4 regions of the Desulfobacterium sp. N47 genome follow, and region 2 is predicted to be linked to each of the others. Evidence: predicted binding sites of a transcription regulator. Region 2 holds the regulator's gene; each other region holds the start of a gene.
What was found. Region 2 encodes sigma-54, which starts transcription at its own class of promoters, with help from an activator protein. Its sites were predicted from a motif close to TNTGGCACANTTTCTGCTNT; they were not measured.
Positions count from the first base shown of each region.

Region 1 (3,218 bases), on a different contig from region 2:
TTTAAGTAGATAAAATTAACAATTGCCAGGTTATTTCCAGCAGATAAGTTCTTTGACGGTTTCATAAAGAGTAACATGAAATCGTCAAAGAACATAAAGTTTAAAGAGTAAGACTCCTTCCTTAGAACGACAGGCCTCAGAAAACCCTCTGTAAGGGGGCAACTCATGGCATGGTACGCTTCACTTTACCCCGTTTATATTAAATATTTCTTACCGAATTACCAGAAACCTCTCCGGGCCCTCCACCTCAGGTGGTGGGTTCAGAAACTAAAAGAATATATTTGATTGCATGTTTTATGAAGAGTCAAGGGCTGGCAGGTCAACAGGAAAAGGCCGGTAAGGCTCCGGCTAATAAGCAGGCTGTTCATGGCATACCTGATTGATTTATCTGCTTTTATGTTGTTTATAAAAAGTTGTTCTTTGCGTTTTAGAGGATATCATCCATAAAAGCATCAGCAAGTTTTGCTGCAACTGCCTGATGGTTGATCTCATAAGTTCCGGATGCTATCTTATCTTTTATTTCCGAAACTTTGTTCTCTCTTATATCCGGAGTCAGTGATATGACTTCATTTGCCATTCTGACTTCTTTTGAAGCACGGGAAAGATTGACAATAGCATCTCTGCTTTCAGCTTTTGTTTCGTAATTTTTATTGCCGTCCGTAATCTGCTGTCCTTCCTGAATATTAGACATTGATTTTGACAGCTGTTTATTGATCTCGTAATTTGCTATCTTATCTTCAATTTTCATTTATTACCTCTTCTTTCAGCTCATTATGCGGCAGAATTATCAGAATGTTTAATATCTTCAATATTAAACATTTTTATTGTTTCTCCATCATCATCAATCATTTTGAATACAAGATCGGCAGGAATGTTTTGGGAAACGCTCTGCTGAATTTCCGGGTCTTTTTCAAATTTATTTAATGACTCATTCCCTATTTCGTCTTTTGTGCCATACTGATTGATTTTATTTGCAATACTTGATGCAATTTTATCACTGACAGCTTTTTGTTTAGCATTTGTAGATATAGTGACTCTATCCGGTGATAGAGCCGAATTATTGACCTGTCTACGCGATGCTCTGCTGTTTCGAAGCTGATCATGGTAAACCCTTAATACATTATTAACCTGGTATGCTGAAATAACCATAAAAATACCCCATATTCAGAATATTAACAAATAAAACCCATTCAAACATAGTATCGGCTATAAACAATAAAACTTTAGCAAAAAAATAGTTTTTTTATTTATTTCAATATGACAATTATTTGACACACCTTTCAGCATACAAGAAACAATATTTTAAATTTTATTGTTTGCAGTTTTCATAAAGAAATTGTCATGAAAGATTTCCGGCGTAAGCCATTAAAGTGTCCGCAATAAAATATATCAGCAGAAGATTCCCTGGCGATAGCGTTGTCTTTATATGGCACATCTTTTGCTTAAATAAACTTAAACGATATATTAGCATCAACCGTTTCGGTTAATATGAATAAATATCTTTTATGCTAATAACAAACCCTTTCTTATGCAATAGTTATAACTGAGAAAATAATTAATATATGAAAAATATAAATTGGGAAAAACAGACAATTCTTTTGACAGGGGGAACAGGATCTTTTGGTAAACACTTCTGCAAGGTGATGCTCGAAAAATACCACCCCAAAACGATAAGGGTATATAGTCGCGATGAATTAAAACAGCATGAAATGCGTCAAATATTTGGCGAAGATATTATCAGATATTTCATCGGGGATGTTAGAGATTCAAACCGGCTGAAAAGAGCTATGGAAGGTGCTGATATGGTAATTCATGCTGCTGCCCTTAAACAAGTTCCTTCCTGTGAATACAACCCTTTTGAAGCAATTAAAACAAATATTCATGGTGCTGAAAATATTATTGATGCTGCAATAGACACAGGCGTTAAAAAAGTTGTTGCATTAAGTACCGATAAAGCCGTCAATCCTGCAAATCTTTACGGCGCGACCAAGCTTTGTGCTGAAAAAATATTTATTCAGGGAAATTCCTATTCGGGATCTCGTGGAACCCGCTTCTGTTGCGTCCGATATGGAAATGTTATCGGAAGCCGCGGAAGTGTGGTTCCTCTCTTCAATGAGCAAAAGAAAACAGGGAGGATTACCATAACGGACGATAGAATGACCCGATTCTGGATAACTCTGGATCAGGCGGTTGAGCTGGTTATTAAGGCGATTACCCACATGCAGGGCGGCGAAATTTTTGTTCCGAAAATTCCCAGCATGAGAATTACCGATCTTGCTAAAGCCGTAGCACCGGAATGCGAGATAGAAATTATCGGCATCCGCCCAGGCGAAAAACTTCATGAAGCCCTTTTGATGGAAGAAGAAGGAAGAAATACTGTCGTCTACGACGGTATGTTTGTAATTATGCCAAATTATTCCTGGTGGCAAAGGCAAAATTATAATAATGGCACCCCTCTACCCGAGGATTTTACCTATGTAAGCAACCTGAATGATGAATGGTTGAGCATAGAGGATTTATCGAAACTCATCGCAGATTCTGCGAAATCGCAAGATGACGAATACAATAATTTCCTCAGCACCATCCATCGGCTGAATGAAAAATTTGTCTTAAATCTTCTTAACTCAGAAGAAGGATTCGTACATGACCATAATTAGATCTCAAGTATGGCCGTGTGAGGAAAACGTATGATGGATATTCCCTACGGTTGTCAATATATTGATGCTTCAGACATCGCTGCCGTTGTTGAAGCTCTGCGCTCCGAATGGCTGACCACTGGTCCAAAGGTGCCCGAATTCGAGGAAGCATTCGCCGATTTTACCGGCGCGAAACACGCCGTAGTGGTCAGCAATGGAACTGCAGCGCTGCATGCAGCTATGCATGCCATAGATATAGGACCAGGTGATGAGGTTATTGTTTCTCCGATGACCTTTGCGGCTACAGCCAACTGTGTGGTGTATCAAGGCGGCAAGCCGGTGTTTGTGGATGTGGATTCAGATACACTCCTGATCGACCCGGACAGAATTGAGGAAAAAATCACACCCAGCACAAAAGCCATCATCGCTGTTGATTATGCCGGCCAGCCCTGCAATTATGACAAAATAAGAGCTATCGCAAGGAAACACAACCTATCATATGTTGCTGACAGCTGTCATGCCCTGGGTGCGGCATACAAGGGCCATAGGGTAGGTGCGCTAGCCGATATGACCGTTTTCAGC
Region 1 covers NZ_JBAMMY010000206.1:31,898-35,115, forward strand. Annotated here, with positions in the region: gene VXK47_RS13465 (methyl-accepting chemotaxis protein) at 1-5, shown strand, start outside; gene flgM (flagellar biosynthesis anti-sigma factor FlgM) at 428-748, opposite strand; gene VXK47_RS13475 (DVU0524 family FlgM-associated protein) at 772-1,149, opposite strand; gene pseB (UDP-N-acetylglucosamine 4,6-dehydratase (inverting)) at 1,563-2,657, shown strand; gene pseC (UDP-4-amino-4,6-dideoxy-N-acetyl-beta-L-altrosamine transaminase) at 2,688-3,218, shown strand, end outside.
Region 1: the regulator sigma-54 is predicted to act here: its motif matches at 1,426-1,445, upstream of pseB (UDP-N-acetylglucosamine 4,6-dehydratase (inverting)).

Region 2 (3,218 bases):
ATAACCCAACATGCTGTTTATGCAACAAGTACCAGAGTTTTTACATTAACCGGAGTCGGATCTAAAATTACAAGTGGAAATAATTCGATAACCGGATCAAAAATTACCTTTTTCAGAGATGACGGACATGTTAAGATAGAAAGCAGCAGGAGCAATCGTGTTGAAGCTGTCTTTGAATCTGATGGAAAAGGAATATAAATGTCAAAATTGCTTCTTGATAAACTTGTTAAAATTTACAAGAGAAGAAAAGTTGTAAATTCAGTTGAACTTAATGTCGAAAGCGGCAAAGTATTCGGACTGCTTGGTCCTAACGGAGCAGGTAAAACCACTATATTTTATATGGCCGTTGGAATGGTAAAACCGGATGAAGGTAAAATTTCAATTGATGATGAAGATATTACCAGCTGCCCGATGCACATTAGGGCCCGCAAAGGATTGGGTTATCTTCCCCAGGAACCGTCAATTTTCAGAAAGCTTACGGTAAGAGAAAATATAATGGCAATTTTAGAAATGCAGCCTATCTCATCAAAGGAACAGAATGAACGCGCTGACAGACTTCTTGATGAGCTTGGCATTAGTCATCTTTCGCACCAAAGAGCATTACTTCTTTCAGGGGGAGAAAAAAGACGTCTTGAAATTTCACGCACTCTGGCAACAGAGCCGATCTTTATTCTTCTTGATGAACCCTTTGCAGGAATAGATCCGCTGGCTGTGCTTGACATAAAAAATATTATTGTGCATCTAAAAAATCGCGGCATTGGCGTACTGGTTTCAGATCATAATGTCAGAGAAACTCTTGATGTATGCGATATGGCTTATATCATCAGCGACGGGAGAATAATTGAAGCGGGCAATCCCGAAAAGATCGCTTCCAGCGAAATTGCGCGCCGCATCTATTTAGGGGACGAGTTTAAACTTTAATATGGCTCTTGAATTCAGACAACAGCTCAAATTATCCCAGCAACTGGTAATGACCCCACAGCTTCAGATGGCTATAAAGCTTTTGCAGCTTTCCCGTCTTGAGCTTGTGGAAACAATACGTCAGGAGCTTGAGACAAATCCCTTACTGGAAGAGTCTTTTGATTCACATCCGGATGATTCACCTGTTGAACGAAGTGAAAACCCGATTCAGCAGGAACTCCCTGCAGACAAAGAAATTAAAATAGAAGAAAAAATTAATTACGATGTTGACTGGAGCAATTATATTGACGAATATAATACTCCGGGGAAAACTCATTTCGAGACTGAAAGGAAAGAAACCCCAAGCTATGAAACCTTTATTTCCGCTAAGGAATCTTTAAACGACCATCTGCTATGGCAGCTTCTTATGGCCTGCACAACAAAAGAAGATGAAGAAATCGGGAGTTTGATTATCGGCAATTTAAACTCAGACGGATATCTTGACAATTCCATTGAAGAAATATTTATTAACAGTAATTATTCAATCGACAGGATTGAAAGTGTTTTGACCCTGCTGCAGACTTTTGATCCCCCGGGTGTTTGTGCAAGAGATCTTAAAGAGTCTCTCTTAATCCAGGCAAGGCAGCTTAATCTTGACAATACCTTAGTAACTGAAATTATTGAGCATCATCTTAATTACCTTCAAAACAGAAACTATAAAGCCATATCAAAGGAACTCAAAGCCGATCCCAACGAAATTTTGGTGGCAATAAATATCATAAAAGGCCTTGAGCCAAGGCCCGGAAGAAAATTTTCGGATGAAGAACCTCAGTATATAACCCCGGACATATATGTACATAAGCTGGAAAATGATTTTGTAATAGTATTAAATGACGATGGAATGCCGAAACTTAAAATTAATTCCTATTACAAAAATACAATCAGCAGTGGTGGAAAAATAAATAAAGATGCCAAGGAATACATAAATGATAAAATTCGTTCAGCCGCCTGGCTCATAAAAAGCATCCAGCAACGCCAGAAAACGATATACAGGGTCATGGAAAGCATACTCAAATTCCAGAGGGAATTTTTTGAAAAAGGTATAACTTACATGAAACCCATGGTTTTAAGAGATATCGCACAGGATATCGAAATGCACGAATCGACAATAAGCAGAGTCACAACGAATAAATATGCATTTACTCCGCAGGGAATTTATGAATTGAAATATTTCTTCAATAGTTCTATAAATCGTTCAAATGGTGAAACTATTGCATCTTCCGGAGTTCAGGAAATGATAAAAAAGATTATTGAATCCGAAGATCCCAAAAAACCCTACAGTGATGATAAACTAACCGAAATACTTGTTAAAAATAACGTAAATATTGCAAGAAGAACTGTTGCTAAATACAGAGAGATGTTAAGAATACTTTCTTCTAATAAACGCAAACAACCATGAGGAGGATTTAATATGCAAACATCCGTTACTTTTAAAAATCTCGATCCTTCTGACAATCTTAAAGACTACATTTGTGAGAAGCTGGACAAGCTTGATAAATATTTGGACAACCCGGCGGAAGCAACTGTTGTTCTTTTAATAGAAAAATTTCGCCATATCGCAGAAGTAAATATCACAGGCGACCGATTGAGTATATATGGTAAAGAAGAGACAAACGATATGTATTCGGCTGTCGACATGGTTGCTGACAAGCTTGAGATACAGATAAAGAAAAATAAACAAAAAATACGCAAACGCAGAGTAAACCACAAAGATAAATCTATAACCGGAGACCATGAAATTAGTTTATCTGATGAAGAATCAAGCGTGGGGCAAATAGAGATACGGAATATAGAATACAAACCCATGGATATTGAAGAAGCTGCTATGCAGATGGATCTTGTTAATGATAATTTTCTTGTATTTACAAACTCACGATCAGAGAAGATCAACGTACTTTATAGAAGAAAAGATGGAAATTACGGCCTGATTCAACCCATCAGTTAATAAACAGCTTTGATACCGGCGATATGCTTACTTGCAGGCATGATGGAATAAAATGAAAATTCTTGAAGTATTACAAAAAGATACTATCAATACCGATCTCAAATCGACGGATAAGAATGGGATTATACAGGAACTAGTTGATTCTGTTTCCAAAATAACGGGCAAAGACAGCGAAGAGCTTGTAAATGTTATTATGGAAAGAGAACGGCTCGGAAGCACCGGAATTGGGGGAGGCATTGGGATTCCACATGGAAAATTAAAAAATCTTGAATCGCTTGTATTAGGTTTTGGTTTAAGCCGAAAAGGTGTAGAT
Region 2 covers NZ_JBAMMY010000285.1:31,149-34,366, reverse strand. Annotated here, with positions in the region: gene VXK47_RS18260 (LptA/OstA family protein) at 1-198, shown strand, start outside; gene lptB (LPS export ABC transporter ATP-binding protein) at 199-921, shown strand; gene rpoN (RNA polymerase factor sigma-54) at 923-2,359, shown strand; gene hpf (ribosome hibernation promotion factor) at 2,372-2,905, shown strand; gene VXK47_RS18240 (PTS sugar transporter subunit IIA) at 2,958-3,218, shown strand, end outside.

Region 3 (3,218 bases), on a different contig from region 2:
CACAACATAATGTTTTTTGAAAGAATTATAAGAAATGTAGTTTGATGCAGCAATCTGATTAATTTCGTCTTCAGTAAACTTCATCAATATAGCTTTTGAAACACCGCGTTCCGAGATACGTGTCAGAGATCTTGATCCGCTGCTTCCAACATAAATAGTAGTAATACAGGGATTTCTTTTAAAATACTGTGCAGCCACTATCGCAGCTGTTCTTCTGCCTCCTGCCATCACGGGAAGACCATAATATTCAAAGAATTTCTTCTGAATATCTTCAGCGTACTTATCTCCTTTTTCGTAAATATCCTTTGAAATATAACGTAGGTTAACCGCGAGATTTTCTGCTGCTTCCACCACAGGCCAGTCTATCCGGACGTGAAAATGTGACAGAACATATCTGTCGTTTGTTTTGCTTGCGGGATCTCTTTGAATAAGAAGTGCATAATCAACAGGAAGAAGTATCTGCATAAAATCAAAGAAACGCGCCGAATCAAAAAATTTCTGACTTCTGTCGAACGCACAATCAAGAGGTAAAGTCTTTGACTTTATTATATTATCCTTAGTTGTTTTATTTATGTCATAGAATCTGATATATTTTTTATGGTTCGCAGGAATTGAGTCTTCAATAAATATTATTAGAAATGTATTCTGAGATTCATACTCTATGTCGTTTATTCGGGTACGAGGCTTTAGTTCTCTTTTTTCAACAAAAGGATAGGCGGCGTTTTTGTTTAGAAAATTATTATAGGAATCAATAAGAGCATATTTAAGCAAAAACTGATCCAGATCATCTCTTAAAAGCTCATAATATGAACGTCTCAATCTATTTGCCATACTTAGCGATTCTCTTACGCTCCAAAATGTCACAAGCTATTCTCCTGATATGGAATTGTTTAAACAACAGTTCAGGTGTCTGGAAAATTCATTATTATATCCAGGTGTTGCATGAGCATTTATATCCTTAATTCTTCATTTTCTGAAAGCGTGCTTATTTTTATTTTGGCAATAATTACCGGAAAGGTGAAGAATGCTTTTTAAATGGAATGGATAGCTTATAGCATTTATCCGGTTTCCGGTCAACGCTAATAATAAACACTTACTATACTTATGAGATGTAATTTGAAAAACGATTTTAGATTTTACCCCGGTCGTTTTCTTCTTTCCATACATAAATGTAAATAATACATCATATAATAACAATTATGTAATTTATATGTTTGTACTTTATCTTCAATATCAAATAGTTAGAAATTGGCACGATTATAGCTTTATGAATGACAAACACGGGCATTAGCAAATTTATGTAATATTTAAAAAAGGGGGGAAAGGAGAGGATGATTAAGAGAGATTTTATCGGGCAAGTTATTTACATGCATAACTGTGTGTAATAAGGCATGGTTCTTTTTACGGGTTAACAAAAATAATTATATAAACTAACTTAAGTTGGAGAAAGGTAAAATGAAAAAGTATTTTTTATTGGCAAGTATTATTATTTTAATGATGACGGCATATGTATCACTGGCTGGTGCGGAAAAACCCGCTGAGGAGCACAAGGTAACAGGAAGCGCTTCGGTTGGAGTTTTTAACAGGTATATTTTCAGAGGCTATGAGTTAAGCGCACGTAGCGCTGTTATTCAGCCTACCTTGACGGCTTCCTACAATGGGTTTAATGCTTCAATGTGGGGAAATATCGATACTGATGAACATCCGACTCAGTCTTTTGTCCCTGACAGACCAGGCGAGAAAAGCTTCAACGAGACAGATCTCACATTATGTTATAAATATGATATTGATAAACTTTCACTTACAGGCGGGTATATTTATTATAATACGAAATATGCGAATGAAACCGAGGAATTTTTTATTTCGACTACTTATAATACTCTTTTAAGCCCGACGCTGGCTATATACCAGGATATAAATGAATATACCGGAACTTATATAAATTTATCAGTATCACAGTCCGTTCCTGTCTATAAGGAGATCACCCTGGATATGGGAGCCTCAGCAGGATATTTTGTTGGCAGTTCCGATTACTGGAAAACCTATGAAAGATCAACCGGCGCATATACCGGAGACAAATACAATGCATTCCATGATGGAATGGTCAAGGCCGGGTTTACTATTCCTGTTGCAAAAAATGCTGTGATACAGCCCTTGGTACAGTATTGGTTTCCTCTTTCAGGCAAAGCTAAAAGGACTATTGACGGCAATTCCTACAACTTTAACGGAAAACTTGATGACACTTTTGTTTGCGGGTTAAACGCCACATTAACATTTTAAGAAAATTTATGAAGAGGTTATATATGAAAAAATTAATGACGCTATTCATATTAGTATGTATGCTGTGTGTCTCATTTTCGGGCATGCTCTTTGCCGGGGATGAGGCTGAAGACAAGGCAGTTATATCCCAACCTGCACCTGCGGCGGAAACCACTGCCCCGGCAACCGGGCCAAAGCCGGATCCAACCGGAGCGGGCACGGGCGGCGCTGCTGATGTGATCGGTGCAACATCAGGCGCACCGACAGCAGATGACATGAAAAATTTGGGTTCTAGCGAACCTCTTGCCGTAAAATTAGCTGATGTGATCGGCCATAACCGGATAGCGATCAATATGGTATGGATGCTTTTCTGCGGTTTTCTCGTTATGTTCATGCAAGCCGGTTTTGCCCTTGCAGAAACAGGGTTTACAAGAGCTAAAAATGCAGGACATACCATGGCAATGAATTTTATGGTTTACGGCATTGGCATGCTCGGATACTGGATGTGTGGTTTTGCAATACAGATGGGAGGCGTAGGAGGAGTTGCCTCTCTTGGTGGAGGCACGGTTCTTAACGGAGAATTTATTATCAATCTTTTTGGAAAAGATTTCGGATTGTTCGGCACAAAGGGCTTTTTTCTTTCCGGCGTTACTTATGATGCTGTCGTTTTTTCTATCTTTCTTTTTCAGATGGTATTTATGGACACCACGGCAACCATCCCGACCGGCTCAATGGCTGAGCGCTGGACATTCAAATCTTTTGTTGTATATGGATTTTTCATAGCCGGAATTGTTTACCCTTTATATGCAAACTGGGTGTGGGGCGGCGGCTGGCTTTCTCAGCTTGGTAAAAATTTTGCCCTCGGTCATGGCCATGTGGATTTTGCAGGTTCTTCGGTAGTTCATATGACAGGCGGCGTTGCCGCGCTTGCCGGAGCAATAGTTCTCGGTCCCAGATTA
Region 3 covers NZ_JBAMMY010000138.1:41,094-44,311, forward strand. Annotated here, with positions in the region: gene VXK47_RS09225 (hypothetical protein) at 1-864, opposite strand, end outside; gene VXK47_RS09230 (TorF family putative porin) at 1,456-2,280, shown strand; gene VXK47_RS09235 (ammonium transporter) at 2,304-3,218, shown strand, end outside.
Region 3: the regulator sigma-54 is predicted to act here: its motif matches at 1,248-1,267, upstream of VXK47_RS09230 (TorF family putative porin).

Region 4 (3,218 bases), on a different contig from region 2:
GGAAGAGTTCTCTTAATAAAGAAAAAGTCCAGTTATTCCACGCTTTGTGTCCGGTCGCGATGGAATCGGCAACAGTAAGAAGATAAAGCATTTTTAATAATTCAATTTCCTTCACTATTCCGGCGCAAAAGACAGTAGTTTCCTCATCATTAATATCACGTCTTGTAGCTGTTTTTATGAGCGTAAGATGCTCTCTGATAAGAAAAGAAACTGTTTCAACTTTTTCCCGTTTAAATCCCATCCCGGAAAGGATATTTTTTGCAATTTTTGCTCCGCGTTTGGAATGCCCCCCACCGGATTCCCCTTTGCCTATATCATGCAGAAGGGCAGCCCATAATAGTATTTTTTTGTTTTTCAATTCCTGATACAAATTGCCGCACAACCAGTCTCCGGTTATATCGTCTCCGGTGCCAAAATTTTTAATAGTACGAACAGTACGTAAGGAATGCCGGTCTACCGGATAAATATGATATTCATCAAACTGAATTCTGTTTACTATCCCTTTTATCTCGGGAATGAAACACTCAAGAAATCCTGTATTTAACATTTCAGTAAGAACATTAAATGATGCAGGAGGTGCAACAAGTATTTTCTCAAATGACCGGATAGCAGAATCCGAAGATATGAAAGTGTCATCTATCAGGTATCCGAATTCTTTTATCAGTCTTTTGGCTTCAGCGCTCAATGGAATCCTAAGATTTACACTTTCTTCAAATATTTTTATAAGTAATTCCGGGTCAGTAAGAATCTTTTCGGAAGAAATAAAATTAAGCGAGCCTCTTTTTGTAACTTCAAGTCCATCAATTTTTGTATGTTTAAAAAATTTTCTTCTGCGCGGCTGCTTTCTGTCATAACCAAACTCATAGAGAAACATCATAAGCTGTTGCTTTAAAAATTCCATCCTGCCATGAAGTTCTCCTAAAAATCTTTCAACAGGCTTATGGCCATTTTCCAGCTTGAACTTTAGCTCATTGGCCAGCTTTGGCTGGTATTCAAAATAAAGCTGGTCGCATTTTCTTCCTGCAAGATAGTGCAGCCTGTTTCTTACATGCCATATAAAAGAAAGGCATTCGGAAAGATCATTGAAGTCATTGTGAGACAGATAACCATAGTATTCAAGATCTCTTGGTTTTTTGATATCCGAGAGAATACGCGCAATCCATAAAATAGTATGATAATCTCTAAGCCCCCCCTGGCCTTCCTTGATATTGGGTTCGAGCATATAAGCCGAATCCCCATAACGCTGATGGCGTAACGAATTGCTTTCAACAAGCCCTCTGATGATTTTCTCAGATCCTTTATTAAGAATTTTTTTGTGAACCTGTTCCATCAGCCTTGAATACAGAAATGACATTCCACATATAAAGCGGGCATCCAAAAGTGAAGTAAGTATTTGATTATCACTTGCGCCCATATTTATGCATTCTTTCAGGGAACGTGTTGCATAGCCAACCTCAAGGCCAATATCCCATAAAGGATATACAACCTCTTTTATAAGCTTTTCCGTATGTTCAGGAACTCTGTCCTCAAAAAGGAAAAGGAGATCAACATCTGAAAAAAGGCACTGTTCTTCACGGCCATAGCCGCCAAGCGCAATTATTGCAAAAGGATTCCTGCCGATCGCCATGACCGGGCCTATTTTACTTTTTTCAAAACTTTCAATAAAATAATCATCCATAAGTCTTGAATGCTTTTCAAGAAACACCGGCGTATATTCTTTAAGAGAATCCTCATAAAGCTTTTGCCTTTCCCGCCGCAACGTTTCTGCTGCATTTTCGCACTTTATGTTATGCAGGTTTTTTTCAGCGCCAATAGCCATAAATTATTTTTCCTTGTTAATACGCTCTTAAAAGCAACAGTTGTGCCAAATTGATAAATATTAAAAACAACTGATATATTAAGTGGTTATGCTGTTATATGTATTTGTGTAAGATGTTTGATTAAACAATAATGTAATATTATATTACATTATTGTAGCCGAAAAAGAGGTTTAAATCGAGTATTATAAAACGCTGGAACGCAGATATGGGCGGCAGGATGCCGATTATGAATTGGCTCTATCTGACAATGGAAATTCCTAACCGAAGCGCATGGCTCTTTTCGTTATAACGGATAAGGCTTTCTGCATAGCCATCATAGTACTGAACAAGAAAGTATAAGTTCGGGTTAAGCCAGGTCTTTTTTACATCCAGAAAAAGACACTTGTACATCGGATATGTTGCATCCACCTGTATGCTGCCGCCTTTATTGCCATAACGCAGGTTTGAACCCAAAACAAGACCGTCCCGCTTACCTAATTTAAGCTCAAGATCAAAATAACCCCTGTAATTTTCAATATACGGATTGGTTTGATCATCATTGCCTGTATATATCCAGGCCTTTGGTCCCACTTTCAAATGATAATCATTGCCTAGCTTAAAGGCTAAAATGGGTTTTATATATAAAAAATTGGTACTTCGGGAATCTGTGCCGCCTTTACCGTTTGATTCATGCTGGAAACCGCCCATAAAGCATAAATGTGACATTAATGGAATGCCAGGGTTAAGGTTTTTTGTAAGATAAAAAATTTCAGGTTTGTAGCTTGTATCTTCAAAAGGCTTGGAATCGGATTTAAGATCCCACAACGATGTTTGCGTATAACCGAAATGGAATCCGTTTAGCAAGGAGTTGTTTCTTGTCAAATTAACAAGATTGTACTTAAAACTTAATTGAAACTTACTTTTTTCAGGATCAGTGCCAACACCAAAATAGGTGGGTTCGTGAGTTGGAAAATATGGGAATTCCGATTGAAAAAGAGTCTGAATCTCCTCAGCGGCGTCGTTACCTTTTACTTTTTCGATCACACACTGTGTAGTATTATTATCACCTTTTTTAAGAATGTTAAACAATGCTCTTTTTGATGCAAACTTGACAAGTTCTATGCCCACACTGCCTTCAAGAGATTCAGGAACATCACATGTGTATGCTTTTTTCAGAAAGCCGTTTGCAGGGATAACGATTTCATGTAAAGAATCAAAAGGTTTTGGAGTTAACTGGAGTTCTGAAATCGTATTTTCCTTAATTAATCTGGATTCAATCAATTCAGAGGTTTGGAGGGTAATGCCATGATTTGAAAGGTTCATAAAATATACTTCAACAGTTATGGTATCACCAGCAATAACCGGATCGGAAGGAGGTACAATAATTGTTTCAAATTCAGCTGCAAATGCTGCTGAGTT
Region 4 covers NZ_JBAMMY010000079.1:8,263-11,480, forward strand. Annotated here, with positions in the region: gene glnD ([protein-PII] uridylyltransferase) at 1-1,819, opposite strand, end outside; gene VXK47_RS04890 (phospholipase A) at 2,058-3,218, opposite strand, start outside.
Region 4: the regulator sigma-54 is predicted to act here: its motif matches at 1,850-1,869, upstream of glnD ([protein-PII] uridylyltransferase).